DNA from 3 places in the Cytobacillus sp. Hz8 genome. Region 3 is predicted to be linked to each of the others. Evidence: riboswitches for the same ligand, from Rfam matches in the RefSeq annotation. Region 3 holds a riboswitch; each other region holds the start of a gene.

Region 1 (10,851 bases), on a different contig from region 3:
TTCGATCATATCGGTCGTTTCCTTTGCAGCATTGGCCGATCTTGCTGCCAAGTTGCGTACCTCTTCAGCAACAACCGCAAATCCCTTGCCATGTTGTCCGGCCCTTGCTGCTTCAACTGCGGCATTAAGTGCTAAGATATTCGTTTGAAAAGCAATTTCATCAATAACTTTAATAATCTTTGAAATACTTTCAGAAGCCACATTAATATCATCCATGGCTCTTAACATTTCATTCATTTGAGAATTTCCTTCTACTGCATGCATTTTTGCCATCATAGCTAATCTATTTGCCTCGTTAGCATTGTCTGCATTTAATCTTGTTTGTGAAGAGATTTCTTCTACCGATGCCGTCAATTCTTCAATCGAACTTGCTTGTTCAGTAGCGCCCTGTGATAGGGAAATACTAGATTCTGACACTTGACTTGAACCGGATGCCACCTGTGCAGCTGCTGTATTTACTTCGTGCATGACTTGATTTAGGTTGTCACACATCTTACGGAATGCATTTGCTAAAGCTCCGATTTCGTCTTTCATTTTTATATTAATTTCCACATCAAGATCTCCAGCTGCAATTTGTTCAGCTGCTTGAACAATTTGTTCTATTGGCTTACTAATCATCCGAGAAATGAAAAATCCAAGTAAAATGGCAACTAAAACAGCCATAATGACTACAACAATGACAGTTGTTATCGTTTTGTTTGTTTCCGCAGATAGATTAGCAGATTTCTTATCTCCATTTTCTCGTTTTGTCTTAAATAATTGATCAATATCTTTGCTTGCTTCCTTGTAGGAAGAAGTGCCTTCTGATATCAGAACCCTGTAGGCTTCTTCCATCTTATTTGCACTTGCAAGACTAATAACTTTATCTAATGTACCATTATATTGATCAAGAGCGTTTATTAAAGAATTATAGCTGTCACGAGTTTTTGCAGGAACACTAGTTTCAAATGCTTTTAGATCTTGCTCCATCTTCATTTGATTCTCTTCAATTTTCTTTTTATATGCCTCTACTTCCTTTGCATCCTTTGATAATACCATATCCCTTACTGTTGCACGGATATCTTGAAACTCAATGGCTGCTTTCCCTATATCACCTGTAGAAATCCCGTAATTTACATATATATCTGTATAATCCTTATCAATATTTCTCATATTAATAATTCCAACCGTACCTATTACAGCAGCTATCAGTGCTACAATTAAGAACGCTATAAGCAACTTTCGACCAATTTTCATATTATAAAACCAATTCATGACTGAATCCTCCTGTTTGTTTAAATATGAAGCAATTGTTCTGAAACTTCATCGTGTAGTAGCTTGTCACAATTTAATAACAGTTTGACTTCACTTCCAACCTTCCCAATTCCCATTACATACTTATTTGAACCCTGATTTATTTCTGGCGGTAACACAATTTCCTCCGGTGCAATCGTCAAAACCTCTGAAACACTGTCAACTATGAGGCCGATTGATAATTCCTTCACATCGATAACGATAATACAAGTTCGATCATTATATTCTCTAAAATCCTTTTTAAATCGTAATCGAACATCCATAACTGGAATGATTTTCCCTCTTAGATTGATGATTCCACGAATATAATCTGGTACCTCTGGAACTTCGGTAATTTGCTGGATTCCAATAATTTCGGTAACGTGTTTGATATCGATACCATAAAATTCATTTTCCAAGACAAAGGTCAAAAACTTATCTACTTGATTGTCTTCCTCATATTCTTCATGTTGTAAAACATTTGACATGTTCTTCTCACCCTTCGTTAATTATCTAGTAGTACCTTTTATCCCACTCTTAACGGACAGTAAGACTCCCGCTTCAAGATTATGAGAATACGAAGAAGATAAGTGGGAGATCAACTGTCCGTAAAGGTCCGACGACGGACAGGAGGTCCTAGTCAGGCGAAGCCACAGGACGTGGCGTTATGAGCGCGATAAGTGAAATAAGATTTTTCTTTGGGCTTCAGCCCTTAGAAAAATCAATCAGGCTCTGCGTGTCTAACCATCAGTGGGGGATGGATGACAGACTCTAAAAGCGCGACGTCCTGTGCGTCGAAAACCCCCACTGATGGAAGTTTCACTTTATGAGTCCTGAAATATCAAGGATAAGGCTAATGCTACCATCACCAAGTAAGGTGCATCCTGTAATGCCTTTCACCTGACTTATTTTTTTTATATAATCTGGCAATGATTTAACAACGACCTGCTGTTGACCAAGAAGTTCATCTGCAAAAAGGCATACATACTTGCCTTCTTGTTCTGCCATAATCAAAACACCTTCGTCTAGGTTCGTTACATCTCCTCGAATACCGTAGCACTCATGTAATCGAAGAATAGGATAGCATTGTCCTCTAACCATAATCATCTCATTTCCCTCAGGGTCAGTGATGATATCCCCTTTTGCTGGACGGAACGATTCTTTAATGGCTGTTGTTGGCAAAGTATAACGTGACTTTCCTACTCTTATATTCATGCCGTCAATAATAGCAAGTGTAAGGGGAATTCGTATGATGATTGTGGTTCCTTTGTCAATCTCGCTATCTATTGTCACAGTACCGCCTACCGTCCCAATGTTTTTTGTGACGACATCCATTCCAACACCACGGCCACTGAATTCAGTGATTTGATCCTTTGTAGAGAATCCCGGTAAGAAGATAAGATTATAGATTTCCCGATCGCTCATTTCGCTTTCATTTTTATGAAGCAAATGATTCTCTTTTGCTCTATTGATGAGTTTTTCTTTATTTAGTCCCCGACCATCATCTCTCACAAAAATTAACACTTCATTTCCAGCATTTTTTGCCTTAAGTGTCAGTGTTCCTAACTTCGGTTTTCCTTTTTCCATTCTTTCTTTACAACTTTCAATCCCATGGTCAAGCGAGTTGCGAACAATGTGCATGAGCGGATCTGAGATGTGTTCAATAATATTTTTATCCACCTCAGTATCTTCACCAATGAGTTCTAACTGCACTTCCTTTTGAAGCTTTTTACTCATATCTCTTACGATGCGATTCATTTTTTGGAAAGTATTCGTTAATGGTACCATTCGTATTGACATTACTTTATCTTGGATTTCATCTGTAATCTTCTTTAAATGCCTTGCTGCTTTCGTAAATTGTTCTAGTTCAAGACCGACTAGATCAGGATTTTGAGTCACCATCGATTCTGCAATGACGAGCTCTCCTACTAAATCCATAAGTTCATCCAGTTTCAAAACATTAACGCTTAAAAAACTCGACTGATAGGCTGCATTCCTACCATTTCCCTTAATTGAACTATTTTTTTGGGGGGATTCGCCTACTGACATCTCTGATACAGGGCTCATTATAGTTTTATCTATTTCCTTTAATTCAAGAGACTGTACATAGGAAACTTGACTAAACAACTCTTCCATTTCCTCATATATCTTGTCTGTATGAATAAAAAGATGAAGTCCATTTTGGCGAATCAAATCGACAGTATCAAAATTTGTCTCCAAATCTTCTGGTGTAAATGTCAGTTCGTGAATTTCTTCCTTTAATTGGTGAATGATTTGGAATGCACGTACATCTTCCATTCCCCCACAATCCTCTAAGCGAACTGTAGCAACATACTCTTTTAATGCAGAAGAATTACTAGTTTGTTCTTTATCAATATTAGTGACATGAGTAGAATCCTGTTCGCTTAATTGATCATGATAAGCACTTCTTAATTTCAAACTTTTCAAAAAATTATTTGCTTGTTCTATTATCTGTGTAGAATCTCCGTCTACAGGGTCACAGTGCTTTACTTTCTCTATCTCAACCTTTATAAAATCCACTCCATCAAGCATGAGGTCCGTAAGCTGAGTATGATCCTCGATTCTCATCTTTTCCTCACGAAGAAGAGAAAATAAGTCCTCAAGTACATGAGCTAGTGATGCAATATTGTTAAACGACATCATACTGGATGAACCCTTAATCGTATGCATGATACGAAAAATATCATTTATCATTTCTGTTGAATATACGCCTGCCTCTTCGCACTTCAAAATCACTTCTTCAAGTTGTTCTAGCATCTGCGAAGATTCAAAAATATAAATCTCTAAAATAGAATCATCCACAAATTGATCCGACATATATCTCCCCTCCGATTCATGTTTTTTATTTCTCCTCAAGATATCGGATAATCAAGAGTAAAAGTATCATATCGTTAAATATTTCCAAGTCATTAAAGAAAAGCGCCAACTCCTTGCTAAGCGGCGTTGGCCTGGAGTTCTCCATCTGAGATAAGGAAACACGAAGAGCCGAAGACGATTCGATGTTGATTTATCGTAAGGCGGAGAGCGAAGGACACTAGGCGCTGGAGCTAGACAATTCTCTAAGTTCAAAGATATAAATTATGACACTAAAAATATGAATAGCCCTTTAAGAAACTTAGCTATTCGATAACCTGTCAACCATAGCAATATTTGCTTTAGGCACATGGCTTTGTGTCCTCAACTTTCGTCGAGTTTGTATCGTAACTTTTTGATTATATTAGTTGATTTTTTGAAAAGCTTACTAGAATTTGATTGAAATCCTCATTTGTTAGGATGTAGGTAAATGGATCTATTCCACATGACAAAAGTCTCATTAGCAGAATGATATAATTATCATATATTTATTCCTAATATTAACTTTAATGTTGAATATGTCTAATATGATTAATAACTTTCACCCACCGTCTAGTACCACTGATGTATACTTATTGTTCCAAATGAAACAAGATTTGCACCAATTAGTGCATACTTGCAAACTTGAATTTTTATTAGAACTATTTTACTATATATTTTTTTACCTAGATTTAATCGGAGGTTATAAAAATGGAGGTTTTTGTGGCAAAACAACCGATTTTCACAAAGAATCAAGAACTTTTTGCTTATGAATTACTGTATCGGAGCAATCGAGTAAATACATTTCCCGAAATCAATGGCGATGAGGCCACAACAGAAGTCATTATTAATAGTTTTTTAAATATTGGTATTGATGAACTTATGAATAGTAAGCCATGTTTTATTAATTTTACTGAGAAATTGCTTCAATTAAAACTTCCAACTTATTTCAGACCACATGAGATTGTTGTAGAAATTTTAGAGACAGTTGAGTTCAATCAGGAGATTTTAGATATATGTAAAGAACTAAAGGAATTAGGATATCGAATTGCTCTTGATGATTTTATCTTGAATAAAAACAATCCATTTTCCTATCAAATAATACAATTTGCCGATATTATTAAGGTTGATTTTATGCAAACTACAGAAGAAATGAGGCGACCTATAGAAGAACTAGGTTTAAAATCAAATATTAAATTACTCGCTGAAAAAATAGAAACTGAGTATGAATTTATTGCTGCGAAAAATAGAGGCTACGACTATTTCCAAGGTTATTTTTTTTCAAAACCCATCATATTGGCTACACATGATATACCTAGTTATTTTCATTCTTATTTTGAAATTCTAACTCATTTATCACAAGACGAGCCAAATATCGATCTTATTACCCAATTAATAGAACAAAATTTATCATTATCGTACAAACTTCTTAAGTTAGTTAATTCACAGGCATTCCGTCCAAAACATAAAATTAACTCCATTCGACAAGCTATCGTACTTCTAGGACTTATAGAAATAAAAAAATGGATCTATATACTAGCTTTTAGAGAACAATCAAAAGCAAAAATTGGTCTATCGAATGAATTAATTAGCCTGAGCTTCACAAGAGCAAAAATGTGTGAGTACTTTGCTTTTCAAAAAAATAAAAAATTAGAAGCCCCTTCCTATTTTATGACAGGTATGTTTTCCTTAATCGATACATTGCTGGGCATTCCAATTGAGAAGATTTTAAGTGATTTACCTCTTCATGAAAATATTTGTGATGCCTTAAAAGGGGTTACTAATCCTATGAGAGATGCTCTAGATTTATGTATTTATATTGAAATAGGCGATTGGCAAAATGTTAGTGAGAGATGTAATGAATTAGAAGTTGATGGAATCGAATTCCTTCGATACTATAACGAAGCAATCAATTGGGCTAATAAAATTATGAAATTTGAAATTAAAAGTAACTAGATAATTAATATGAACTTTAACTCGGATAAAGGATTTTATTTGTCTATGTCTAATATAGTTCATACTTAATATTGAAGATATTTATCAAGCAATCAATTGTTAAGAACATCCTTTCATTCATTTGATGAACCTCGTGTGATCAAGGTGATAGAAGTAGAGATAATAAAAACCCATATTGACGAATCTATTTTACTGGAAGGAAAAAAAATTATATTGATCCTGAAAAACGGAAGCCTCTTATCATGAACTTCTGTGACTTTTTTAATTTAGGAGATAAAATACACCCTTTCCAGCTAGCAAAACCATTTATTTCTCAATATGACAATGATTAAAAAGATGAAGACTGTATCTCTTGAAGTGTTAGCGAAAAATACAGTAATAAAGGCAAGACCGATTTAAAAAATCAGACTTGCCTTTTTTTCCTTGACTAACTATGTTGTTGTCTTCTGAGCCTATCTCCCATAATTAAATTCGGCCAAATTAAATTTGGAGCTTTATCAAACCGATAAAGCTCCTTTTTCTTTTAAAATAATGTTCTAACTGGAGTATTAAACATACCCGCATTATTTTTAGCAAAAAACTAAATGGCCGCTTTCATACGTCTTTATCTAAAGTTACTTCTATTCTCAACTTTACCACTATTTGTGGTACGTTTCACCGCACCCATTTTAAGAGCAGTTTTTTCATTTTTACTTTCGTCTAGTTCTAACCATTCGGTGAGCAATTTCATATAGGTTCTTATTTGTTTTACCATTATAAATTCTATAAAGATTAGTATTTGGATACACCTGTTTTACCAGATATATCCAGGAATCTATATTATAAAATAAACTTTTCTATTTCTAAAGCTACTCCATCATTTTTCACCGTATCTGTAATTTTTTTTGCATAATTTTTTACATAATCATCCGCATTTCCCATTGCTATTCCACAACCTACTGTAGATAACATCTCAATATCGTTTTTTCCATCACCAAAAGCATAACTATTTTCTAAGGGAATATTCAAATAATCCAGCACTTTTAATATTCCTGTAGCTTTTGAGTTTGTTTTTGAATATATTTCAAAATGACGTTTCTCTACATCATGCATATAATTGTATTCACCATTTCCTAAAGATGAACAATACTCTAATCCTTTTGTATCACAACATAACATTTCAATTTTATATATGTCTATTTCCTCATGATTAAAATTACCTTCTAAATATGTTTTAGGTATATGATATGAATCATAAAATGAATGTAATTTTTTATATTCATTTTTTATATATGAATAAATTTCCCCCTGCAAAATATACTGAATATTGTGCTGATCAAAATTATATACCAACTCTTTGACAAAATCTTTCTTCATGGGCTCCTTATATATGCATTTTTCTTTGACTTTTACATATGATCCATTAGTAAGGACAAGACCATCAAATCCAAAATTAAGGATAGCCTCATTTAAAAAAGCATATGGTCTGCCTGATGCAATAAAAACAGAATCACCATTCGCTTGCAATGCACGTATAGCCTTTTTTACTCTTGGTGTAATATCTATGATTCCATTTAAACAGTCTAATAAAGTTCCATCAATATCGAAAAATATTGCCTTTTTCATAATTCCAACAGTCCTCCACTTTTAAACATTCCTATTTTGTTTCGTTTTATCTCATTTAATCACATTTTATATCATTTACTCCTATTCAATCAACAATTTAATTGATTTTTATCTTATTGTTGCTAAAATGGAATTAAATGAGAATCAATTGGAGGAACCTATGTTTATTGAAGAAAGGCACAAGCATATATTAGAGCGGTTAAAAAAGGACGGAAAAGTATTAGTAAAAGATTTAAGTAAACAATTTAAAGTAAGTGAAAGTATGATCAGAAAAGATCTTCGCGTTTTAGAGAGAAACAACTTATTACAGCGTACTTATGGCGGGGCAATTAATATAAATCGTACGATTACAAATGCAGAGAGTTTCTTTAAAAGAGTTGAAAATATTTCAGATTTAAAAGGAACTATAGCTAAAAAAGCATATGAGCTAATTAAAGATAAGGATACAATCTTTTTAGATTCATCAAGTATTTCCTATTTCCTTACAAAACTGCTTATACAAAATCCCAAAAATATTACTCTTATAACAAATATGGTTGAAATATCATCACTTCTTCACTTAGATTTAAAGATGCAAGTAATTTTTATTGGAGGAGATTTTAATCCTTTTGTAGGTGGAAATATAGGTTCAGTTGCCAATGAACAAATTAAGCTTTATCGCTGCAATAAAACATTTTTAGGTTGTAGTGGAATAGATCTTAGTGACGGAAGTGTTAGTACTGGCGTCTCCGAGGATTCAGGTACTAAAAAGGCAATTATGAGTATATCCAAAGAATTGTACCTAATGGCGCCAAATGAGAGATTCAATCTATATGGAATTTTTAATTTTTCAAATATAGCAGATTTCCATGGTATTATTACTGAAACTACACCCAAAGATGCAATAATGACTTTGCTGAAACAATACGATGTGAATTTAATTTAAAACAGTGTAATACTGCAATCTCTGGCTACATTATGACCAGTAGCCTAAAATAAATGTTCTAAGAAATGCTTAGCGGTTCCAACACAAAGCATTCCTTAGAACATACTGCCATTTTGATGTATAAGAGACTGTCAACATTAGTATTATCAATATATTATGATACGGTTCATCGCACTATCTAAGTGGAGTTTTTCTTATCATCACTATATGTTTCACACGATCAAACTTCTTTTATTCTGAAATTTGTGCCGCAAACCGAGCCGTAATTTGCTGCGGACGTGTAATCGCGCCTCCAACGACTGCCGCATGTGCCCCTATTTCAAGGACTCTTTTTAGCATTTCAGGGGTGATGATATTGCCCTCAGCAATGACTGGAATCGACACTTCTTTTAAAACATCTTTTAAAAAGGCAAAGTCATTATCATATAGTTTACGGTCACTTGATTCTTTTGTATACCCTAAAAGGGTCGTTCCCACACAATCAAACCCTATCTTTTCAGCATTTATGGCATCCTCAATGGATGCAATATCCGCCATAAGCTCCACGGTTGGTTTTTTTCCCCGAGCATAGGAAACAAGCTCCACAAGTGAAAGATTTCCCGGACGTTTTCTCATGGTAGCATCCAAGGCAATCATTTCACAGCCGCTTTCAATTAATTCATCCATTTCTCTTTTTGTTGCCGTGATATAGATTTCACTGTCTTCGTAATCCCTTTTCACAATACCGATGACAGGAAGTGAAACCTCCTCTTTAATGGCAATAATATCCTCTTTTGTATTTGCCCGAATTCCGGTGGCACCGCCTTCTTTTGCCGCCAGAGCCATTTTCCCCATGATATAAGAACTGTGAAGGGGCTCATCGTCCAATGCCTGGCAGGAAACAACTAAACGGCCTTTAATTTCATCCAGCATCTTATTCACCTACCATTCTTCTACTTCATTTTTGATAATGGTTACCTCAGGTATTGCAGGACTTTTAATAACGATAAGTAAAAATGAGCCAAAAAAATACTCTATTTATGGTAAGGTTCACCTTAGTACATCTAAATGAGGTATTTCCCTGATTTTATCCTTTTATAATCTATCCATAGTTATACTGAAGATGGCTAACATTTTTATTATTTTTTGGAAGAGAAGCTTTAAGGGGATGGAAGAGATGAGAAACCCAAAAAAGAGAAAAGGTGTTCCTCTCTTCGTCAAAACTTCACTGGGTCTTTTAGTAATTGAACCAGACATGCCTCAAGCGTTTTACCTTCTACCATTTTTTTAATATCTTCTCGTATTGTTTTCGTTTATATATTTATTTTTCGGAGTTATATAGTGATAATATAATTTATACAAGTGATAATCAAGGAGCAATAGCTATGTATGAATTGACACAAAATCTGGCTCAAAACATTGTTAATAAAATGATGAAAGATATTCCTTTTAATATTAATATAATGGATAAAACAGGCGTTATTATCGGGAGTGGAAATAAAGAAAGGATTGGTACAGTGCACCAAGGGGCGGTGGCTGCCATAAAACAAAAGAAAATAATAGAAATTAAAAAGGATGAAGAGTTCGTAAAAAAGGGTATTAACTTGCCAATCGAATTGAATGATACCATTATCGGAGTGGTAGGTATCAGCGGCGAGGTTAAGGAAACAAGACCATTCGCTAACCTTGTTAAGTCTGCAGTTATTTTATTAATCGAACAAAGCATTTCACTGAAAAAGGAGAATCTGGAAAAGAACTTAAAACAGGAGTTTTTTAACTTAATTACAGATCCAGAAACAATATTTACGAAAGAAATTACTGACAAGGCATTAAACTATGGTATCAGGATAAATAAACCTTCCCAAATCGTGTATGTGGAATTTCCTTATAAGATTGATAAGGAAATCCTTAATAATTTTCCTTCCTTTAAAACATCCAATCATTCGTATTGTATTATAGTTCAGGAAGCTAATAAGATTGAATTACTGCAACAGCAGATTGAAAAACAATTTCCAGATGCTTTCATTTCCATTAGCAAAATGAATGATAAAATTTCTGAGGGAATCTTGCAGGCCAAATCAGCTATGCGAGTATTGAAGGGTGTTTTTTTAAATGAAAAAGTCATTTCCTATTCGAGATGTGAATTCATCGCTGATATGGCCGAATTCCAAAGGAAAAATTTAAAAGCAGAAATGCAAGTCAATTTACTTGATAAAAATGATGAATTGATAAAAACTTTGCAGGTTTATCTAAGCTGTAAC
Region 2 (10,851 bases), on a different contig from region 3:
TCGATGGAAATACCAAAGTGTTGACAGCATTCATCTAAAGTAATAAGCTTTTTTTCCGGCTCTACGACCTTTGTTAAAAAGGAAGTATCCATTAGACGATGCTGAAAATTCATTTTTAATGTTTTCCATGTGACATTTTGCATAAAGCTTTTTTCGTGATTCGCATGGTGGGCAACGAGAGGGCGGCTTTCAATAAATTGATAGAAATCCCTTAATACCTGTTCTAACGGTGGAGCTTCTTTAAGTTCCGATTCACAAATTCCTGTTAAATCCTTGATCTCTTCGGAAATGGGTTCAGATGAATTGATTAATGAGTAAAAAGTCTCCTGCTCCATTACTTGATCTCCAACCAACTTCACTGCACCGATGGATAAAATCTTATCTCCATTTTGTGGATAAAAACCCGTCGTTTCTAAATCAAAGACAATCACCTTTAATTGTGAAAAAGGGACTTGCAAGACATCTTCTTTTCTTATTTCTTTTTGAAGCTGTCTTAAAAAAGCAATACTTGCCGCATCCGTTTGGTTAGCCACAGATGTATACATACTCGGATTTAGTCTTCCAGATAGTTGTTTAACAAAATGAATCATCTGACTCATGTCCATGAAGAACACCCTTTTTGGATAATTTCCTTCGTTTCCTCAAAAAGCTTATAGCCATTTTTCATGATTTCTTTTATCTCTAATTTTTCTGATTTTGATAAAGAGTGAATATTTAAGAAATGAACATTCTCATAGTTTTCTGCCTTTTTTTTATGATAAAGACGCAAGCGTAAAAGTTTTTCAAAACTTGATTGATAATCTTTTATGTGATAATAACTTTCAGGTAAAAATCGAAAACGTTCTAAAGTAGATGGTGCTAAAATTTCCTCTTTCAGCGAAAGCAATCGGAGTGAGTTAACATAAGGAAAAAGGACCACTTCCTTCATATTGATACTGCCCGCTTCTTTACCAGAAGTATTTGGCAACAGCTGGCCAAGGACTCCAAGACCTTTCCTTATATGACTGATATTCTCTAACAAACGAGTTAATAAAAATGGGTTTTCTTTTAATATTTTAAATGCCCCTTCTTTTAATTTTATTAAACGGGACTCACTTCCTAGTAGAACACGAGAATCAAAAAAAGTAGAAAAATAACGAAGGGATTCCCAACTTGCCTCATCCAGCCAATCGTAAATTTGCTTTTCCCAAGCCTCCAAAGAATTACACCACTTCGGGTTGGAGGACATAACCTTCCCATCACAAAATGGATAGCCCACCTCACTAAGCCCTTGTGAAATTTCGGTTCCTAACTGCAAAAAATAGAATTTCATTTCCTCCTTTCCGCTAAAAATTATTCCATGATCCTGGTCACTCCATATCGACTGTTCAAGTCTTCCGCCACTTCCCATCAAAAAGAAGGTAAAGTGAGCAGGGGCTGGCCCCAACTCACTTTCTACATTTTTGATTGCTTTTTGTACAGTTGCTTCAATGAGCTCATCATGAAATTGATTCAAAGCGATGGGATCATCCCAAACTAGTTGAATACGATGATTTCGCCATTTTCTTAAAGCCTTATAATCATCTATCGGTTCTTCCAGCTCACCGCGATCTAAATGGTCGGCAGCAGCCATTTTATGCACCTGCTTTTTCTTTATTATTAGGCATGCTTTCTGGGTATCCATAACTTCCGTGTTCACTAATATCAAGACCAATGATTTCTTCTTCTTCTGTAACACGGATACCTTTCATCACAGCATTCATTACTTTTAAAATAATGAAAGATACAACGAAGGCATATAAACCAGATGCTGCAACCCCTAATACTTGAACACCTAATTGATGGAAGCCGCCTCCATAGAATAATCCTGCTTGCCCCCAATCAATGTCAGTTGAAAGGGAAGGAATCGCGAATAATCCATTTGAAAGTGTACCCCAAACGCCGACTGTACCGTGAACAGATAGGGCAAAAATTGGGTCGTCAATTCGAGCTTTATCAAACATCTTCACACTAAAGAATACGATTAATCCTCCTACAATCCCAATAACAACTGCTGCCCAAGGTTCTACGAATCCACAGGATGCGGTAATTGCAACCAAACCAGCTAATGCACCATTTAAAGTGGTCGGAACATCTGCCTTTCCTGTAACTAACCAAGCTACTAATGCAGCTGCTGCTGCACCACCGCCTGCTGCCAATTGAGTATTAAGGGCAACATAGCCAAAGAATCCATCTGTAACACCAAATGTACTACCTGCATTAAATCCAAACCAACCAACCCATAATAATAAAACACCTAATGCTGTATATACTTGGTTATGACCAGCAATATCATTGGTAGAACCATCTTTATTATATTTTCCAATCCGTGGCTTTAAGACAATCGTTGCCGCTAATGCTGCCATAGCACCTGTTAAATGAACAACAGTTGAACCAGCGAAATCCTGCTTTCCATGTTCAGCTAACCAGCCACCGCCCCAGATCCAATGAGCTACAACTGGGTAAACCAATGCGGAGAATAAAACAGCAAATATGACATATGCGGATAATTTCGCACGTTCAGCAAAACCACCAAACGCGATCGTTAAGGATACTAACGCGAACATCACTTGGAACATGAAATCAACAGAAGGTGTTAATCCCTCTTTAACCGTTGAAGCATCACCATAAAAGAAATTAGATAAACCTATAAATGCATTTCCATCACCATAAATAAATCCATAACCGACTGCCCAAAAAACTAATGTACCAAGTCCAGCTGCCAAGATCGTCTTACCTGAAATATGACCAGCATTTTTCATTCTTGTAGAACCAGCTTCGAGAAGAATGAAGCCACCCAGCATTAAGAAGACTAATACAGCGCCAACCATAACCCACAGGTTATCCATTAATACTGCAACATCCATTTCAATTTCAGCCCCTTTTCTTTTTTATGTTTTTGTTGTTCTTATTATAGCTGGTAAGAAAATCTCACAACAACAAACATGTTAGATTATCTGACATAGTATTTTCTTTTTCTTATTTATATTACTCCTTGGTTGATGAATCTTAGCATAAAAGGATATGACAACACTGCCTGTTAAACCATTATTTCAGGTATTTGCATAAGTTTAAAAATCAAAAAATGCAGATAATTTTATTCGAATGTTAGTTTTTTTAACATTGGTCGTTATATTTCAAGCACATTTCATGTATAATTACTTTTAATGAGGCCACTATTTACTTTTGTGAGGTGAAAATATGGCAGACATTTCTTACAAAGACAAAAAAGTGATTACAATCGGGACGGTGTGTGAGTTAACTGGGCTATCAGAACGAAAAATTCGCTATTATGAAGAAAGACAATTGGTGTTTCCAGAAAGGTCTAATGGAAAGAATCGAAAATATTCTTTTTCCGACATAGAAACTCTTATGGAAATTGCAGATATGCTTGAAGATGGAGTTCAGACCTTTGAAATACGAAAAGAAATGGCAGCAAAAAAGAACGAAGCGGATCAAAGATCAGCACGCAAGGAAATGATTCGAGGACAAATTAATGCAAGATTCGGTATCCAAAATCAACCACGTTATCGGAACTAGGGAAAGTATGTGTTAAAGAAAGGACAAATTTAATCGTCACCCCGAATTGCTTTTTGCTTTCAATTGAAAGTGGTAAAAAAGAACATAGCTCCAGAATCAAAAGGCTGTTCCTTCCATATCTAAAGCACAGGAATAACTGTGTATATCCTGCGTTTTGAATAAGGGTTATATTCTTCCTTTTTATTCAGAAAATTGAATCTTTTTTTGGCTTAAATGTTGAAATTCCTCCATACAAAAAAGCATACCAGGAAATTTAAGCAAATTAATTTCCCAGTATGCTTTTCTTCTATATTATTAATCACATAATCTTTTAGATCTTAAATTTCGTTAACAATTCTTGTAAATCCTGTGCCAATTTGCTCAAGGACTCGGTAGAGGTTGAAATTTCTTCAATGGAAGCTAATTGCTCCTCAGAAGCTGCCACTACATTTTGTGAGCCAGCCGATGCATCCTTAGCGATGGAAGCTAGTTGCTCAATTGTCGCTGTAACTTGTTGTGTATTGGCTGATATTTGTTCAGAGGTGGCTGATACTTCTTGGATTTGTGCACCAACATAGGCTATAGCCTTTGTAATTTGTTGAAAAGCTTCACCTGTCTGATCAATAATATTTCTCCCTGACGTTACTTCCCTAACACTTCCAAGCATCTCGTTATTAGCCATTTCCGTATCATTTTTAATTCCATTGATTAATGTAACAATTTGTGCTGCTGAGTCACGAGATTGTTCCGCTAATTTTCTAACCTCATCTGCTACCACAGCAAATCCCTTTCCATGCTCACCAGCCCTAGCTGCTTCAATCGCAGCATTTAAAGCTAGCAGATTGGTTTGATCAGCAATACTTGTGATGACTTCAATGATTTTACTGATTTCTTGAGATCGTTCAATTAATTGGAAAATGGCCGCCGTTGTGTTTTCAGTTGCTAAACTAATAGACTCCATTTGAAGCATGGCTTTTTGGATCAATTCATTTCCTTGCTCAGATAATGCAGTCGTTTTCTCTGCTGAATCTCTAACTGATGAAGAGGATTCAGCGATTCTTTGCATTCCTTGGGAAACCTCCTCCATCGCCAAAGAGCTCTCTTCTGAACTAATCACTTGACTCTCTGCTCCTTCAGCAACTGTTTGTATATCAGAAGCAATCTGATTGGTGGCTTGAGTGGTTTGTTCCGTTGTAGCATATAGCTCCTCAGATGCAGCCGCCACTTGTCCAGCACTGCTATTAATTTCCGTAATCAAATGGCGAAGATTTTCTGACATCTCATTGAAGGCACCTGCAAGTTCGCCAATCTCATCATTTGTTTCAATCTTAATTTCGTCTGTTAAGTCGCCGCCGCTTATCGCTAATGCCTGATGTTTTAATTTTTTCAACGGAGAGATAATAGATTTTGTGATTAGATAAATAGCTATTGCCCCAATGATCAGCGCAATGGCCATAATGAGAATGGTATGGTTAAGAATAGGTGAAGCTTTTTGGCTTACTTCAGAAGAATCAATCATTCCTCCAATTTTCCACCCCGTTAATGAATTGGTCTTAAAGCTCATGATTTTGTCGAAGCGTTTTTTATCTGTATAATTAAAATGTCCTGTTTCTTGCTTAAACATTTTATCAACATAGTTTTCTTTTGCTTCGCTTCCACCTTTCTGCGTTGGGTGAGAAACATATTTTTTATCTACATCAATTAAAAACGCGAAACCATGGTTACCGATTTTTACTTGATTCGTTAATTTTTGAATATAACCTAAAGAGATATCGACTGCAACAACCCCTGAACCATCCTTTGTAGATTGCGAAAGGGTTAACACCATTTTTCCTGTGTTTGCATCTGCATAGGGGGACGAGATAACAATTTCCCCTTTTTTTGCCATTGCTGCACGGTACCAATCTCTCACTCTTGGATCATACCCTGCTTTAGTTTCCATTTCAGGTTTTCGGATAAATTGGCCTGTTTCAGTACCAACATAAATCATCTCGACTTCAGGGTGCAGCTTCGTATATTGCTCAAAGGTTGTGGTTAATTCTTGCAAACTCTCTTTTTGATAAGTTTGGCTTGTAATTTTTTGAGCAAAATACCCGACATCATTCATTTTTGGCTGAATGGTATTATCAATGGTTGAATTTAGCAAACTTAAACTTTCTCCAAATCCATTAAGCATTTCCTCTTGAATAGCATCCTTTGCCGATAAAAAGGAAAGATATCCAATCGAAATTGTAGGAACTATTAAAATTATAGCAAAGGACAAAATCAATTTCGTCTTCATATGCTTAAAATATCTTAAGATGTTTTTCATTATTTCAACTTACCTTTCTTTTTGTATATTTTTATTTTTAAAACTGGTTAATCCCTATTAATCCTCTCCTTTACCCAATGATTGAGCAATTTTCCCATAAAAAAACTATTCTACACAAGATAAAATAGCCAAATAATTGGCAACCGGGCGATCTTAGTTCTTTGAGCTCTTGTGTCCCATAAACCGTAGACCCTTGGCTCCTGAGTCCTATCCTTTCGAATAGTTTGCCTTTATACATTTGTTTTCCAATGAATCTTAATGCTAAATTTGTCGAAAAATGCCGACTAAGATTTTATCATATCCACTTTTGGTATTTTATTCAAGCAATTTATTATTCATTTCACATTTTTGTAATAAGAAAACCTTGCTAGGATTTTATCCCAACAAGGTTTTCGCAAATTATATAAATAATGAATGATCTTATCTATTTTTGCAACTCTCTCCATTTCCTTATTGCTTCAAGACTCTTTTTTACCTTAGATATTAGTTCTTAAGTTTGTTAGCCATTTCAAACATTTTCGTAAATCGATTTTCTACTTTCGCAAAAATGGTTCCCTCTGGATATTGCCCTTTTTCATTTCGAATATTGCCAGCATCTACGCCAGTCAATATTTCAATACCTTCTGCAATATGACTAACTGCCCAAATATGGAAGTGCCCTTCTTTAATCGCTTCGACTACTTCCGTTTCCAGCATCAAATTTTGGATATTTTGCTTTGGAATTATAACACCTTGTTTGCCAGTCAAAGCACGACTTTTACAAATATGGTAAAAACCCTCGATTTTTTCATTTACTCCACCAATTGGCTGAATTTCTCCCCATTGATTAACGGAACCTGTTACGGCAATCCCTTGGTAAATCGGGACTTCTGCTAAGGAAGAGAGCAACACATATAATTCTGTGCTTGAAGCGCTGTCACCATCAATGGAATTATAGGTTTGTTCAAAGGTAATGCTTGCTGATAATGGAATTGGCCGGTTTTTCGCAAATTCTCCAGAGAGGAACCCTGTTAAAATCATCATGCCTTTATTATGAATTTGCCCGCTGAGCATCGCTTCTCGTTCAATATTCATAATTCCGTTTTTACCGACATAGGTTTGTGCGGTGATCTTCGTTGGAATTCCAAATATAGAATCTCTGGTTCCCATTACAGCTAAGCCATTGATTTGTCCAATCCGATATCCATCGGTTTCTAACATGATTGTGCCGTTTCGAATCATTTCTCGATATTGCTCTACGATATGATTGGATCGATGTGCTTTTTCTGAAAGAGCTTTTTCGACATGCCGATCATCTACAACGGATTCATGCTCTAGTTTCGCCCAATAACTTGATTCCACCAAAACCTTTGTTATCTCTTGAAAATCTGTAGAAAGTTTAGATTGCTCCTCTACTAACCGGGATCCATAATCAATAACTTTTGCAATGGCGCGACGATGGAAGGGAAGAAGCCCCTCCTTATCCACATAATTTTTGACAAAGCGTGCTAATTTCCAGCTATTTTCTTGATCCTTTTTCATGATTGCCACAAATTCTACTTTTACCTTGAAAAGCTTATGAAAATCTTCATCATATGCAGAAAGAAAATCGTATAAATAGTAAGAACCAATAATTATCACTTTAAGATTTAACGGAATCGGCTCTGGTCTATTCCCATTAGAGGGAATAACACCATTCATCTCATTCAAATTTTCAATTTGAATACTTCCTGTTTGCAAAGCCATTTTTAACCGCATCCATACTTGCGGCTGCTGCAACAATTCTGTCGCTTGGAGAATTAAATATCCCCCATTTGCCAAATGAAGGGCTCCAGGTTTAATTAAAGTAAAATTCGTAGTCCAGCTGCCAAGCGAACCTTGATATTCAACCTTGCCAAATAAATTATAATAAGTCGGATTCGTTTCATAGATCACGGGAGCCCCTGCGAGATTTTTATTGTTCACAAATAAATTCACCGTGTATCGATGATGAAAATGTTCATTGGAACCACCCATAAGCGCCTTCATGATATTCTCTTGACCATTATTATTCGTATCTAGAAAAAAGGTATAATGCGATACGACATCATGAAAATAGGATTCTAAATACTCGATTACCTTTTTGTTTTCTTGATACTTATCGCGAAAAGGACTAAAAAGATCCTTAATCGAATTAGCCGCAACCTCCATCATAAATTGATTGACCTTTTTCTTAAGCAGTTCTTCGATTTTTAAAGATTGATAGACGGTCTCATCAATTTTTTGGCCTACTATCTTTTCACAATTCTTCATCATTTCCTTATCCGTCTCAGATAATTTTTCAAACTCCTCTACAGCAAGTGGTCTACCATTAAAGAGCGGGACAAGTTCAATCCCTTCCGGTGTCCGTTCAACCTTCATATGCTGTTGAAGTGCAAATTCATCTGTCTCCTGCCAAATTGCTTCAACTCTAGCACGGAAATCTTCAATAATCTTCCGCTTGTCCTTTTCAAATACCTCACTTGAAAAAGTAGAACGGATTTGTCTTTCAATATCGATTAATAGTATCTCAATTTCCTGTTGAAACTTCTGCCCTGTTCCTGCTGGAAAGTCAATAACCAATGGCATATCCGGGTTTTCAAAATTATACACATAGCAAATATCCTTTGGGACTGCCCGTTCTTTCGCTTGTTTGGTCACACTATCAAGCGTATAAGTCAAACGTCCAGTACCTGCAGTCCCAACTACAAATAAGTTATAGCCTGTTTGCTCAACGGAAAGCCCAAATTCCATCGCTTTTTCCGCACGCTTCTGTCCGATCATTTCATTTGAAACATGTTCCAGATCATCTGTTGTTTGAAACGAAAAATGATTGGCATCAAATTCTGAGCGCAATTCTGAAACAGGGACTCGATAAATGGATAGGACATTTTTGTATTCTTCCTCATTCACTTTCATTCACACTCTTTTCTCTTAATCGATTATGAGTCTCAACCTCTCTAGCATCTCTTATCTATGTGAAATGGACTTTTGAAAATATTTATCTACTTAAATTTTATCAAAATTTTACAAAAATAGTTTAATAAATATTTTAAAAATAGTGAATATATTCTATAATCTCATCAAAATAAGGCAATGGCTAAAATGCTTTGCCCTATTCCTGATCTTTTCCTAGTAAATTAACTCTTTTTCTTCGCCCCAAAAAGATCTTTACAAATTTCTACTAAGAGCAACAAAGATTATGACCAAAATTAAAAAAGGATACCATTCTAAAATAAAGAATGGGACGATTCTAAAGCTTCATCTAAAAAGAAGCACAAGAATCGTCCCCTATTTTCACTCTTCATCAAATGCCCCTAATGCAATGGGCAGAGCTTTAATTACCTGATTTCCTACTGCTGGAAGCCCAAGTAGAACGGCACTTTTTATGTCATCCCTCGTTGCTCCGTATTCTTTTGCACTTTTCACATGAAATGGGAGCCCACTTTCAAACCCTACAGCAGCCATTACTGCAATATAAGCAATCTCTTCCGTTCGTTTATCTAGACTACTCGCCTGATCCAGTTTTCGAACAGCCTCCATCCAAGCATGAGAATGTTCAGTAGCCTCATTCAAAAAAACCTGAAATGCATTGCTTACAGCTTTCTCACCCATACTATCTTCTCCTTTTTTTAGCCTATTTATCCTTCTAAGCTGGAAGGTTTGCTAGCAATCCCCTTGCGACATTGCGTGCAGCATACAGATTAATAGAGTAGGTACTTAAAGATAAATTTTGTGTTTCTTATAAATGGAGAATGCAAATCATATTATTCTCTATTACTATTTAAGAATACACCTACACAGCGAATTAGTAAAAAAACCATTCTCACCAAAATTGGCTCGAATGGTTCCTTTTATAAACTTTAATAAGCCTTCTAAACTAAATCCCCGCTCTATAACACAATGACTATTCTAAATCATTTTGTCTTATATTTATCCATTTTAAGGTTTTTATTTCTCGACAACTTTTTTTAGGCAAGCTCTTCGCTTTCACTATCTTCTTCAACAAATCCTGAAGGAATGACGGAAGCAATGACCTCATCATCATCATGTTTCATTACAATATGACTATATTTATTTCTAATCGCGGCAATATTAATAGTATGACCGACATCGAGGTCAGTAATATCAACTTCAATTTCTTCAGGAATATCTTTAGGTTTAGCTGTAATATTTAACTCGTGAAGAGATTGTTGAAGGATTCCTCCATGTTCAATCCCTTTTGAAGTTCCTAGCAGTTCAACATGTACCTTTGCATGAATTTCAGAAGACATATTAACTTGTAAAAAATCAGCATGAAGAATTTTATGATTAATTGGATCAGCTTGATAGTCTTCTAGAATAACATCCTGTGTCTTTCCTTTAACCTTCAAAGATATAATTCCATTCCTTCCATGCTCCCCGATAATTTTAAGCAAATCTACACCTTTTACAGCAATAGACTTACTTGCCTCATGCTTTCCATAAACAACTGCTGGAATATCCCCTACTTTTCTTAATTTTGTTAAAGCAGACTTTCTAAAATCTTTGCGTTCCTCAGCCACTAACGTATTATTCATGGCTATTCACCTTCCTGATACATAAGAATTTTAGACATAGGTATAAAATTTCTTTCTAATATAGGAATGTCTAAGAATAATAATTAACATTTTTAAACTTAATTATTATATATATAAATATCCGTTTTAGCAAATATTTCGCATTATTAATTATTCATGCTCCCCGCATAGGGTCTCGCTTTTTACATTTTTGACTGCAAAATTCTAATTAAAGAATAGTTTTTTCGAAACCATCTACGGGATGTTAAAGTCTGCATAACTAAAAAAGTCGCTAAACTATCTTTAGATAGTTTAGCGACTTTTATTACCACATAATAATTATTTGAAAATATAAGCAGCTAAAGCACAACATCGCTTTTTAATCACTAATTTCGAATTAGATAATCGAATGCACCTAATGCGGCGGTTGCTCCGGAACCCATTGAAATAATGATTTGTTTATATGGG
Region 3 (10,851 bases):
ATCAGCGGTTGAAATCATTTTTAATTATCTTCCAAGAGCGGTGAAGGATGGGCATGATATTGAGGCTCGTGAACAAATGGCCTATGTGATGTTTCTAGGTGGAGTGGCGTTTAATAATGCTGGTTTAGGGTTTGTTCATGCGATGGCCCATCAATTAGGCGGAATGTACGACTTACCTCATGGGGTTTGCAACGCAATGCTTTTGCCAATTGTGGAACAGGAAAATGCGAAACGGAATCCCGTGAAATTTAGAGCGATTGCCAAAGCGATTGGAATAGAGGTTGCGGACAAGACCGATGAACAATGTGCGGATGCTGTTATTGAAGCGATCAAAGGACTGTCTAAAGAAGTAGGAATTCCATCTGTCCTTTCTGAATTAGGCGTAAACGAAGTGAATTTGGACAAGCTCGCTGAAAATGCATTGCTAGATGCCTGTGCACCGGGAAATCCATTCCAACCTACAAAAGAAGAAGTCATTGAAATGTTTAAAGAAATTATCTAAGAAAACAACTTGAATGTTGAACATTCTGCTCATCTGTTGTGATTTTCAACAGATGAGCTGTTTTTTGATAAAATTATCCGACTTTTGTGGAATTCATTCATTAGAAACAAAATGTTCAAAGAAAAAACAAAAAATAATGTTGTTTTATCTTTGTTTATGTTGTATTATGTTGTTGAAAACAAAGAAATGTTAGTTCTCAGAGGAAGTGGTGATCTAGTGACATATATTGCCGTCGATATTGGAGCATCCAGTGGACGCTTAGTTTTAGGGGAAATGAAGAATGCTCAATTAGAAATAAAAGAAATTCATCGATTTGCAAACGGTTTTATGGATATCAGTGGAACTTGTTACTGGGATATTGATCATTTACTGAATGAAATATTAAAAGGACTTGAAAAGGTGAAGTCCCTAGGAATTGAGACATGCACAGTTGGAATCGATACATGGGCAGTTGATTATGTTTTAGTTGGGCATGAAAGAAAGCGGTTACGTGAAGTCGTATCCTATCGTGATAGTCGAACAAAAGATACAATTGAAAAAATCATCAAACAGATGCCAAAAGAAAAAATATATCAAAAAACAGGAATCCAATTTCAGCCATTTAACACCCTTTATCAATTGTATGAAGAAGAGAAGGAAAAGCTGAAAGATGCGCAATATATCTTGATGGTGCCAGATTTCTTAGCCTTTTGTTTAACGGGCCGGCCTGTCGCGGAAAAAACAAATGCATCAACCACACAGCTGTTAAATCTAGAAACAAAATCATTTGATGAGGAGCTGCTCCAACTCCTTTCCGTCAAGAAAGAGCAGTTTCCAGAACTGACGGAGCCAGGAACAGAATTGGGAGAGGTAAGAAGAGAATGGTTTCCTACTTTTGATCTTCCAAAATGTACAGTCATTACGGTAGCGACTCATGATACCGCATCTGCTGTTATCGGAACTCCTGGTTTTGGAGACAATTGGGCTTACTTAAGCAGCGGAACATGGTCTTTGTTAGGAATAGAAAGCGAGGTTCCTGTTGTCAGCAATCTTGCTTTGAAAAACAATTACACCAACGAGTGGGGCGCTTTTCACACGATCCGCTTCCTTAAAAACATTATCGGAATGTGGATTATCCAAGAAGTAAGGCGCTTTTTAAAGAAAGATTATAATTTCGGTCAATTTGTGGAAGAGGCAAAAAAAGAAAATGGAGCTTTTCCTTACATTAATTTTAACGATAAGAGGTTTTTGAATCCAGCTAATATGATCGAAGAAATTCAAAGCTATTGTTGCGAAACAAATCAACAGGTGCCTGAAACAGCCGGCGAATTGGCTTACTGCATTTATAATAATCTAGCAATTATTTATGCGATTGCGATGGAGGAATTACAGCAGATTACAGGCAAAAGAATCGATCAGCTTCATATCGTTGGCGGAGGTGCCTACAATGAATACCTTAATCAGCTGACGGCAGATTTCAGCGGTAAAACCGTTTATGCCGGACCAACAGAGGCAACTGCGATTGGAAATCTTGTTATGCAGATGATCGCAATGAAAGAAATAGAAGATTTGCAGGCCGCCCGCCAGCTTATAAGAGATTCATTTGAAATAAAAAAATACACACCAAACCATCTTCATCAACAAACCATCATGGAACAATTCAAGGAGGTAACGACGAAATGATGACACCTGAAATTCAAGAGGCTTATGAAGCAGCAAAAAAACTATATGCCAAGCATGGAATTAATACGGATGATGTGATCAATCAATTAAAGGATATTAAGATTTCCATGCATTGCTGGCAAGGGGATGATGTTCGAGGTTTTATTAATAAGGATCAAGAACTGACTGGCGGGATTTCTGTAACAGGAAATTATCCAGGAGTAGCAAGGACACCAGAGGAGCTTCGTCAGGATCTTGAAAAAGCTTACTCCCTTATACCAGGAAAACATAAGTTGAATTTACATGCAATCTATGTCGATACCGATGAAAAAATTGATTACAACGAAATTGAACCACGTCATTTCGAAAAATGGGTCACTTGGGCAAAAGAACAGGGACTTGGTCTTGACTTCAACCCCACTCTTTTCTCCCATCCAAAATCAGAAGACGGTTTTACCCTCAGTCATCCGAATAAGGAAATCCGGGATTTCTGGATTGAGCATTGCAAACGTTCACGCAAAATCGGCGAATACTTTGGAAGAGAAACTGGCCAAACCTGTGTGACAAATGTCTGGATTCCAGATGGCTACAAGGATAATCCCGTTGATCGACTTGCTCCTAGAAAGAGATTAGAAGAATCTTTAGATGAAATTTTTAAAGAGGAAATCGATTCGGAGTACAACCTTGATGCCATCGAAAGTAAGGTATTTGGCATTGGTTCTGAAGCTTATGTGGTTGGTTCTCATGAATTTTACATGGGATATGGGCTTACTCGAGATAAGCTCATCTGCTTAGATGCCGGGCACTTCCATCCAACCGAAGTGGTATCCAATAAATTATCTGCTATTTCCTTATTTAGTAAAGGTATGCTTCTACATGTCAGTCGCCCGGTTCGCTGGGATAGTGACCATGTCGTGATTCTAGATGATGAGCTTCAGGAAATTGCAAAAGAACTTGTTGTTAATAATCTTTTAGATAAAACTCATATTGGTCTTGATTTCTTCGACGCGAGCATCAATCGTGTCGCTGCATGGGTAATCGGGGCACGCAATATGATTAAAGCATTGCTCAAGGCATACTTGGAGCCAATTGAGCAGCTGAAGGAGATTGAATTAAAAGGGGATTTCACAACACGACTTGCCCTTAGAGAGGAATTCAAAAGCTATCCATTTGGAGCCATTTGGGATTACTACTGCGCTTCCCTCGGAGTTCCGGTTCGGGAAGATTGGTTAGCTCAGGTAAGAAAATATGAAGAAGAAGTTTTGCGAAACAGAAACTAAGGGGTAATGAAAATGAGCGAAAAACGAGATATTCTAACAGCGCCATTCATTCAAGAAATGGCTAAAACAACCGCAAATCTTTACCGCTTGGGCTGGGATGAGCGCAACGGAGGAAATATTAGCTATCTATTAAAAGAGGAAGAGGTAACACCTTATCTTGATATTCATGAAGTAAAAAGAACCTTGCCAACCAAATTTGATGGATCTGCATTAGCAGGAAAATACTTTATTGTCACCGGTTCCGGAAAGTATTTTAAAAATGTGATCGATGCGCCATCTATTAATCTAGGTTTAATTCGCGTAACAGATGATGGTCAGTCAGTTGATGTTTTGTGGGGCTTTGAAGATGGGGGCACGCCAACGAGCGAGCTACCTTCTCATTTGATGGGACATATTGAACGTTTAAAGGTGGATCCGAACCATCGAATCATTATCCATTGTCACGCTAGCAATATTATTGGCATGACCTATACACATTCATTAGATGAGCGTATCTTTTCCAAAACCCTATGGCAAATGTCAACAGAATGCATCGTCGTTTTCCCGGAAGGCGTTGGTGTGGTTCCTTGGATGGTGCCAGGCACTGATGCGATTGGAGAGATAACGGCGAAAAAAATGCGGGATGTTCGCCTAGTAATCTGGCCACATCACGGAATCTTCGGAGCGGGAACCAGCATGGATGAAACCTTTGGCTTAATTGAAACCGCAGAAAAAGCGGCCCAAATTTATACGATTGTCTGTGCTCAAGGAGAGGTGAAGCAAACGATTACCGATCAACAATTACAGGACTTGGCAGATGCATTTGGAGTCGTTCCAAGAGAAGGAATTCTCGCAATTAGCAAAGTAACAAACTAACATTCCTTGGGGGGAGCAAAAGTGATTCGAAAAGCGAGCATTATGTTTGTCTACAAAGATTGCTATGAGGAATACAAAAAGCGTCATAATGAAATTTGGCCGGAAATGGTCACAGAGTTAAAGACCCACGGCGCGCACAATTATTCCATTTTCCTTGATGAAGAAACAGGCCGCCTATTTGCCTACTTAGAGGTAGAAGATGAAGAAAAATACGCCCAAATGGCTGATACTGATATTTGCAAAAAGTGGTGGGCTTATATGGAGCCCATTATGGAAACCAACCCGGACAATAGCCCTGTTTCGATTGATTTAAAAGATGTGTTTTATCTAGCTTAATTTCCTATCTATCCGCCCTATATAGTAGGGCGGGCAGAAAAGGTTAAATACAACAGTTATTAGACAAAAGATTGAAACCGCTTTCTGATAGTTTTATTCAGGATCACCATTATCATTATTAGGAGGATAAGAAATGGCTAAGTTTGGAAGTAAAAAAACTACTGGGTGGAAAGCTACAATTTCTGTCGCGATGGCAAACTATATCGAAGCAGGGTCGATCATTGCAGCTGCAAGTAGCTTAACGCTTTGGCAAACCTATCTTCATTTAGATAGTACCGCTATTGGATTGTTAAGTGCTTTAAGTGCAAATGCCTTTGGAGCTGCGATTGGAGCTTTATTTGGTGGTCATTTGTGTGATAAATATGGGCGGAAATTTATTTATGCTTATGATTTGCTTGCCTATATGGCTGGTGTCCTTTTAATCGCCCTATCTGTCAATTTCCCGATGCTCTTAATCGGTACGATTATCACTGGAATTTCAGTAGGAGCAGGTGTACCGGCTTCATGGACCTATATAGCGGAAGAGGCTCCTTCAGATAAGCGGGCAGCCCACGTCGGCACCGCACAATTAGCTTGGTCCATTGGTCCAATGATTACATTTATTCTCGCTGTTTTATTAGCACCACTAGGTTTATTAGGAAGCCGAATTATTTTTCTTCATTTATTAGTAATTGCATTCATTACCTGGTATATTCGTCAAGGTTTATCAGAATCTGCTATTTGGAAAGAAGGAAAAGAAAAGGAAGAAAGAGCAAGAAAAGCAGGAAAAGCATCCCAAGGTACGATCAAACAATTATTCAGCCTCAAACCGAATCGTGAAGCACTTTTCCTTTTAATCGGAATCTATCTTTTCTGGAATTTAACAGCTGGAGCCATGGGATATTTTATGCCTTATATTTATGAAAATGTCGGTGGTTTAACGAATACACAAGCAAATCTCTTACAAGCATTTTTATGGGGCTTAACCGTTTTAACCACCTACGTAGTCTTTATGAAACTTGCAGACAAATATAGCCGTCGTTTCCTATTCGGATTAGGAGCGGTCATGGGTGTTGCCGCTTGGTTAATCTTAACCTTCGCCGGAATGAATTGGTTCTCCCTATTCGCATTCGTCATCCTTTGGGGAAGCGCAGCCGGCTTTGGCGCTCAAGCATTCTATGGGCTATGGGCAAGCGAATTGTTCCCAACCAGATATCGCGCAGGCGCACAAGGTCTTATGTACTTCTTAGTCCGTTTCGGTATCGCCATTTGGTCATTCCTATTACCAACAGTCATGGACTCACTAGGATTTAAAGTTGCTGGTATTGTGATGATCACCTTCCTTGTCATTCATAGTATCATCGGAATTCTCTTAGCGCCAAATACAAAAGGCAAGACATTAAAAGAAATTGAAGAAGAGCGCTTTGGATCAAATGGTGAGCCCGAGAAAATGGTAGCCGGGGAGTAAGGATATGTCCTTTGAAATAAGGATGGGAAAGTAAGGGAGATCGTGCCCTTGCTTTCTTTTTGATTGGTCGTTTTTACGAGTAAAAAGGGCGATTGTAAATAAATTGGCTGTTTTCGCGAACAAAATCCACGATAATCAGGTTCATTCCCTTTTTTGACCAAATTTCAAAACAATTAAGTCCAATTCAAAAGCCCTCCGTAAAAAATTAAAATGAATTCAGTTCGAAAAAACAACAAGCTTTGCTAAAACAGCGTTTCATAAAGAATTGCACATCAAAAGTTGCACACGCTATCGAATCCCCCAAAACAAAAAAAGACAAAGACCGAAGCCAATGTCCTTTTTCATGATGACATCACTTGCCCGCCATTTACATGCAGTGTTTGCCCGGTGACGAATCGGGAATCATCTGAGGCGAGGTAAACGAAAGTGGGGGCTATTTCAAATGGCTGGCCTTGGCGATCCATGGGATTTCCAGCAAGGGTGACTTGGTCTGGAGAAAAGCTTGATGGAATAAGCGGGGTCCAAAATCGTCCAGGGGCAATCGCATTGACACGAATTCCATCCTTTACAAGATTATTGGCGAGAGCTCGCGTGAAGCCAACAATGGCGGCTTTAGTTGCAGTGTAATCAATCAACTGATCATTTCCGTAGAACGCGACGACCGAGGCTGTATTAATAATTGAGCTGCCGGCTTTGAGATAAGGGAGTGCGGCACGTGTGGTGTAAAAATGAGAGTAGATATTCACCTTGAAGGTATCATCAAACTGCTCATCACTTATGTCAAGCAGGCTTAGCTGGTGGAACTGGATACCTACATGATTACAGAGAATCTCAAGATGACCAAAGGTTTGCCCGGTTTTTTCAACGATATGAATACATTGTTCTTTTTCCCGTAAGTCACCAGGCAATAATAAGCATCTTTGCCCGAACTCTTCAATCCGATTTTTCGTTCGGTTGGCGTCCTCATGTTCATCTAAATAGGCAATTGCGACATCAGCGCCCTCCTTGGCAAAAGCAATCGCAGCGGCTGCTCCCATGCCACTATCCCCACCAGTTATGAGTGCAACCTTTCCGCGAAGCTTCTCTGTTCCCTGATAATGAGGATTTTCTATAATTGGTCTTGGAACCATCACCCCTTCGACACCAGGCTGACGCAGCTGTCTCTGCTCAGGAACAGTGATGGCAACATCTTCATATATCGTAATTTTTCCGTAATTCGGATGCATCGGGTACTCTTGATAATCTCGATCCTGCTGATTATTTTCATTCACTTCGGACATACGATCATCCTCCTCGTAAATTTCCTCTTGGTTACAGTATGTGAATATTCGAATAGGGTGCCTGGCACCTTAAATACTAAGTATGAATAAAGTAAGGTGATAAGGAGGTAAGAAGAATGCAGAATTACGAATATTATAGCCCTGAAGTTCATGCATTATTAATGAATTACTCGAATGAAAAGGTGGCGGTTTTATACAACTCCAATCCTCAGCCGTTTTTGCTCCCCACGATTGGAAAAAGGCCGCCGTTTTATTGTCACCCGAAATATGAACAATATTATCCGGTTATTTAAGTATGGGGTCACCACTCGCTTGGGTGGTGTTTTTTTATGAAATTTAACTCAAAAAATAAAAAGGAAGACCTAGCATTTATAGAAATGTGCATTTCATGCGGAGAGGGTATGCTCGCAGGATCTAAGAGAAAAAAGCGACAAGCATCATCCATTCTATTGGATTCCGCTTGCCGCTTTTTTCTTATGAGTTCACTGCTTCAGTGGAATTATCTGTTCCATTATCGATTGACGTTCCATCATCCGGAGTGGTTATCCCCGTTTCAGGTGTGGTTGTCCCTGTTTCAGGAGTAGTTGTTCCAGATTCCGGAGTCGTAGTCCCTGTATCTGGTGTTGTTCCTGTCTCAGGAGTTGTTGTTTCCGGAGTAGAAGCTTGTTTTGCAAGAAGCTTCACTCTTTCGATTTCATCTGCCGCCAATGTTTGAAGCTCTTTTGATTTTGCTGCTAGGGCATCAAACTCTGCAGTAGAAGATTTATATTTTTTCTTATAGCTGGAAAGCTGTTTATCAATAGCTTTTAGCTTGTTGATTTCTGCTTTCAGCTTACCTTTGTAGCTATTGTATTTGGAATTAGCAAGTGATTTGGATAAATCCTTTTCAGCTGTTCCTTCATCGTTCACTTGAAAATAGGTATTGATTGATTTGGTAATTTTCTGAATACTTGTTTCAGAAGTAATTAATCGTTTTTCTACTGATTTACCAACCTTTGATTGAATCTTAACCTTTTTCTTTTCTACTTGCTTGCTGCTTGCTTCGTTCTTCTTTTGGTCACCCGTAGTTTTGTGAGATTGCGTTACTTTCACCGGCTGTTTGCCATGGTCAACCGATTTGGCACTTGCAATAGAGGTTGTCCCCAAGATTAAAGATAGGGCAAAAGCACTTGATAAAATTTTGTAACCTTTTGTCGATTTCATTACCTTTCCTCCTTTTTGGTAACGGCAGCTGGCTGGCATAGGAAGTTCCCTTAGCCCCATAGCTTTGTGACACCAGATTTCCCTGATTGTACCTTTTAGACACTCATCATACTCTATCTTTTTTGTCGAGAAAAGGGATAAAAGACCCATAAATTTTAAGGAAAAATGACTATTAACTCACTTTTTCTATTGCCTAAACCTACCATAAAAAAACTCCCCACGAGTATTCCCTTTTATGATAAAATTATCTAAATATAGTAACGATCTTATCGTCAGAATATTCAATATTTCGGATGTGGATTATATGAAAGGTAAGAAATTGAATCAAGTAATGATTACAAGCTTTAATCGTATTTTAACTGATATTGAAAGAGTGAACTTCTCTGCCAACCATCCTGAACTGATCCATTTGAAAGAGAAAACAGAAGCGGCAGGAATTGATGGCATACATGAGCTGGGAGAGCGTGTCGTTTCGATTAATCAGAAAATAGAATCTCTCAATTGGATGAATAATCACCTGCGAATTTTAGCAGACTTCGCTCAAGCCTGTGCAAAGACCTTAAATGAAGATGTTCTGCTAAGGAAGGCCTATGAGCTTGTATCGCTCGTTATGCCCACTGATGCTTTTTACTTCGCGCTATATAATGAACAAGAACAACTCATCCATATTCCTTTCTTAGTCGATGAAGGGACTGAATACAGACCGAACCCTTTACAAGTTGATAATAGCAACATGACCTCAAGAGTAATCAAAAGCAGAAAAACCCTTCATACAACAACTCAAAAAGATTTAGGTCCCGATTATGCAGTGGTAGGTCGAGATGTCAGTAATACCTGTATTTTTGTCCCATTAATTATTGATGACCAGGTAAAGGGAGTCATCTCTGCTCAATGTCATGAGGAGTTCGCCTATCGGAAAGAGCATGAAGAACTGCTTCTCATTATTGGCAATCAAGTCTTAAGCTCCATTGAAACGGCAAGATTATATAAAAAAATATATGAAATGTCGTTAATGGATGAAATGACGGGACTAGGAAATTTCCGTGCATTTCATAAAGATTTTTCCATGGCTTTGCAACAAGACACACCGCTTGCCTTAATCATGATCGATTCAGATAATTTAAAAGAGATCAATGATCATTTTGGGCATGAAGCAGGAGACAACTATTTAATCGAGTTAGCTCAAGGAATGAAAAGTTTATGTGATGAGGATATTAAAGGCTATCGTTATGCTGGAGATGAATTTATGCTAATCGTGGCCAATTCTTCTCTAGAAAAAATTAATCACCTTATTAAGCAATTGGAAGAATATTTATGCAATCATGGAGTTTCTGTTTCTGGAAAAGAGATTAAAGTATCCTTTAGCGCTGGGGCGTCAAATTATCCTAAGGACGGAAGAACCGAAGAAGTGTTGAAAAGAAAGGCAGATAAGGCTCTGTATAGATCAAAAAGCCTAGGAAGAAATGTTCAGCTAGTTCTTTATGCCGAAAATGAATAGACGGATTGGAAAAAGTGATATTTGTAGAAAAATAGAGAAACAATAGTATATAATGAGAAAAAACGTATATTTATAACATCAAAGATTATAGGAGAGAAAAGTACTATAATTGGAGGAGAAAAGATGAAAAAAGGGATCGTTCTATTATTTTCTTTCTTGTTTCTATTTGGCATTTCATCTCATGCCTTTGCAGCAGAAAACAAGGATACTGAACAAGCACTCAAATTAATAGAAAAAACAAACGCAAATATTGATAAGGAAATCGACAAAACCGTGGAAAAAGCAAACAAGCTACAAAACCTCTATTTCCATCAGATTTTATTAGTTAAAGGTTCTGATCAAATTTATTCATTGAGATTAGAACAAACGAAATTAGAAAATCAACTTTTAAACACAACAGATGAACAAAAAGCAGCTGAACTCAGAGCAAGCATAGAGTCCATCGATAAAAAAGTCGCAGAAGTGGAAAGCAAGCTAAGCGAACAATCATCCTACTTCGCCAAAGTAACAGCTCAATTCAATCAAGATCTAAACCAACTCATTGCGGACCTAGATGCAAAAACCAAACAAATGACAGCTGAAACCATCCAAAAAGCAGCTGAACTCGGAGTAACAGCCGCTTGCGATTGGAAGCTTGTGAAGATTGCGCATAAGTGGATTTGGATTGATCCGATCGCTATAGTCGGAAGTTAAATGCTAGCTGCTTTTGAGACAACATAAGGAGAATAAATCCGTGAGTGGGTTAAATTTATTCAAAAGAGGCACGAATATAGATATAGTACGTCAATTTTCCAACGAACTCAGTCTTC

Evidence for each region. Region 3 has a riboswitch for cyclic di-GMP ahead of ACE38V_RS20325 (hypothetical protein). Riboswitches for the same ligand answer to the same signal wherever they lie in the genome.
Region 1: it holds a riboswitch for cyclic di-GMP, as region 3 does, so the genes downstream of both, ACE38V_RS06285 (chemotaxis protein CheW) here and ACE38V_RS20325 (hypothetical protein) in region 3, are expected to answer to the same signal.
Region 2: it holds a riboswitch for cyclic di-GMP, as region 3 does, so the genes downstream of both, ACE38V_RS15970 (methyl-accepting chemotaxis protein) here and ACE38V_RS20325 (hypothetical protein) in region 3, are expected to answer to the same signal.

The regions. Positions count from the first base shown of each region.
Region 1 covers NZ_JBHKFI010000003.1:250,208-261,058, forward strand. Annotated here, with positions in the region: gene ACE38V_RS06275 (methyl-accepting chemotaxis protein) at 1-1,254, opposite strand, end outside; gene ACE38V_RS06280 (chemotaxis protein CheW) at 1,275-1,760, opposite strand; gene ACE38V_RS06285 (chemotaxis protein CheW) at 2,092-4,110, opposite strand; cyclic di-GMP riboswitch class I at 4,416-4,501, opposite strand; gene ACE38V_RS06290 (EAL and HDOD domain-containing protein) at 4,837-6,081, shown strand; gene ACE38V_RS06295 (HAD family hydrolase) at 6,901-7,686, opposite strand; gene ACE38V_RS06300 (DeoR/GlpR family DNA-binding transcription regulator) at 7,847-8,611, shown strand; gene ACE38V_RS06305 (N-acetylmannosamine-6-phosphate 2-epimerase) at 8,843-9,523, opposite strand; gene ACE38V_RS06310 (CdaR family transcriptional regulator) at 9,976-10,851, shown strand, end outside.
Region 2 covers NZ_JBHKFI010000014.1:3,942-14,792, reverse strand. Annotated here, with positions in the region: gene ACE38V_RS15990 (exonuclease domain-containing protein) at 1-605, opposite strand, end outside; gene ACE38V_RS15985 (DUF294 nucleotidyltransferase-like domain-containing protein) at 596-1,612, opposite strand; gene ACE38V_RS15980 (ammonium transporter) at 1,614-2,885, opposite strand; gene ACE38V_RS15975 (MerR family transcriptional regulator) at 3,220-3,558, shown strand; gene ACE38V_RS15970 (methyl-accepting chemotaxis protein) at 3,869-5,848, opposite strand; cyclic di-GMP riboswitch class I at 5,984-6,087, opposite strand; gene ACE38V_RS15965 (Lon protease family protein) at 6,332-8,764, opposite strand; gene ACE38V_RS15960 (carboxymuconolactone decarboxylase family protein) at 9,143-9,460, opposite strand; gene ACE38V_RS15955 (50S ribosomal protein L25/general stress protein Ctc) at 9,817-10,404, opposite strand; gene ahpF (alkyl hydroperoxide reductase subunit F) at 10,770-10,851, opposite strand, start outside.
Region 3 covers NZ_JBHKFI010000023.1:5,617-16,467, forward strand. Annotated here, with positions in the region: gene ACE38V_RS20285 (iron-containing alcohol dehydrogenase) at 1-502, shown strand, start outside; gene rhaB (rhamnulokinase) at 719-2,164, shown strand; gene rhaA (L-rhamnose isomerase) at 2,161-3,423, shown strand; gene rhaD (rhamnulose-1-phosphate aldolase) at 3,436-4,278, shown strand; gene rhaM (L-rhamnose mutarotase) at 4,300-4,614, shown strand; gene ACE38V_RS20310 (MFS transporter) at 4,748-6,061, shown strand; gene ACE38V_RS20315 (SDR family oxidoreductase) at 6,403-7,341, opposite strand; gene ACE38V_RS20320 (hypothetical protein) at 7,458-7,634, shown strand; gene ACE38V_RS20325 (hypothetical protein) at 7,816-8,544, opposite strand; cyclic di-GMP riboswitch class I at 8,565-8,647, opposite strand; gene ACE38V_RS20330 (sensor domain-containing diguanylate cyclase) at 8,849-10,042, shown strand; gene ACE38V_RS20335 (hypothetical protein) at 10,166-10,735, shown strand; gene ACE38V_RS20340 (HD domain-containing phosphohydrolase) at 10,776-10,851, shown strand, end outside.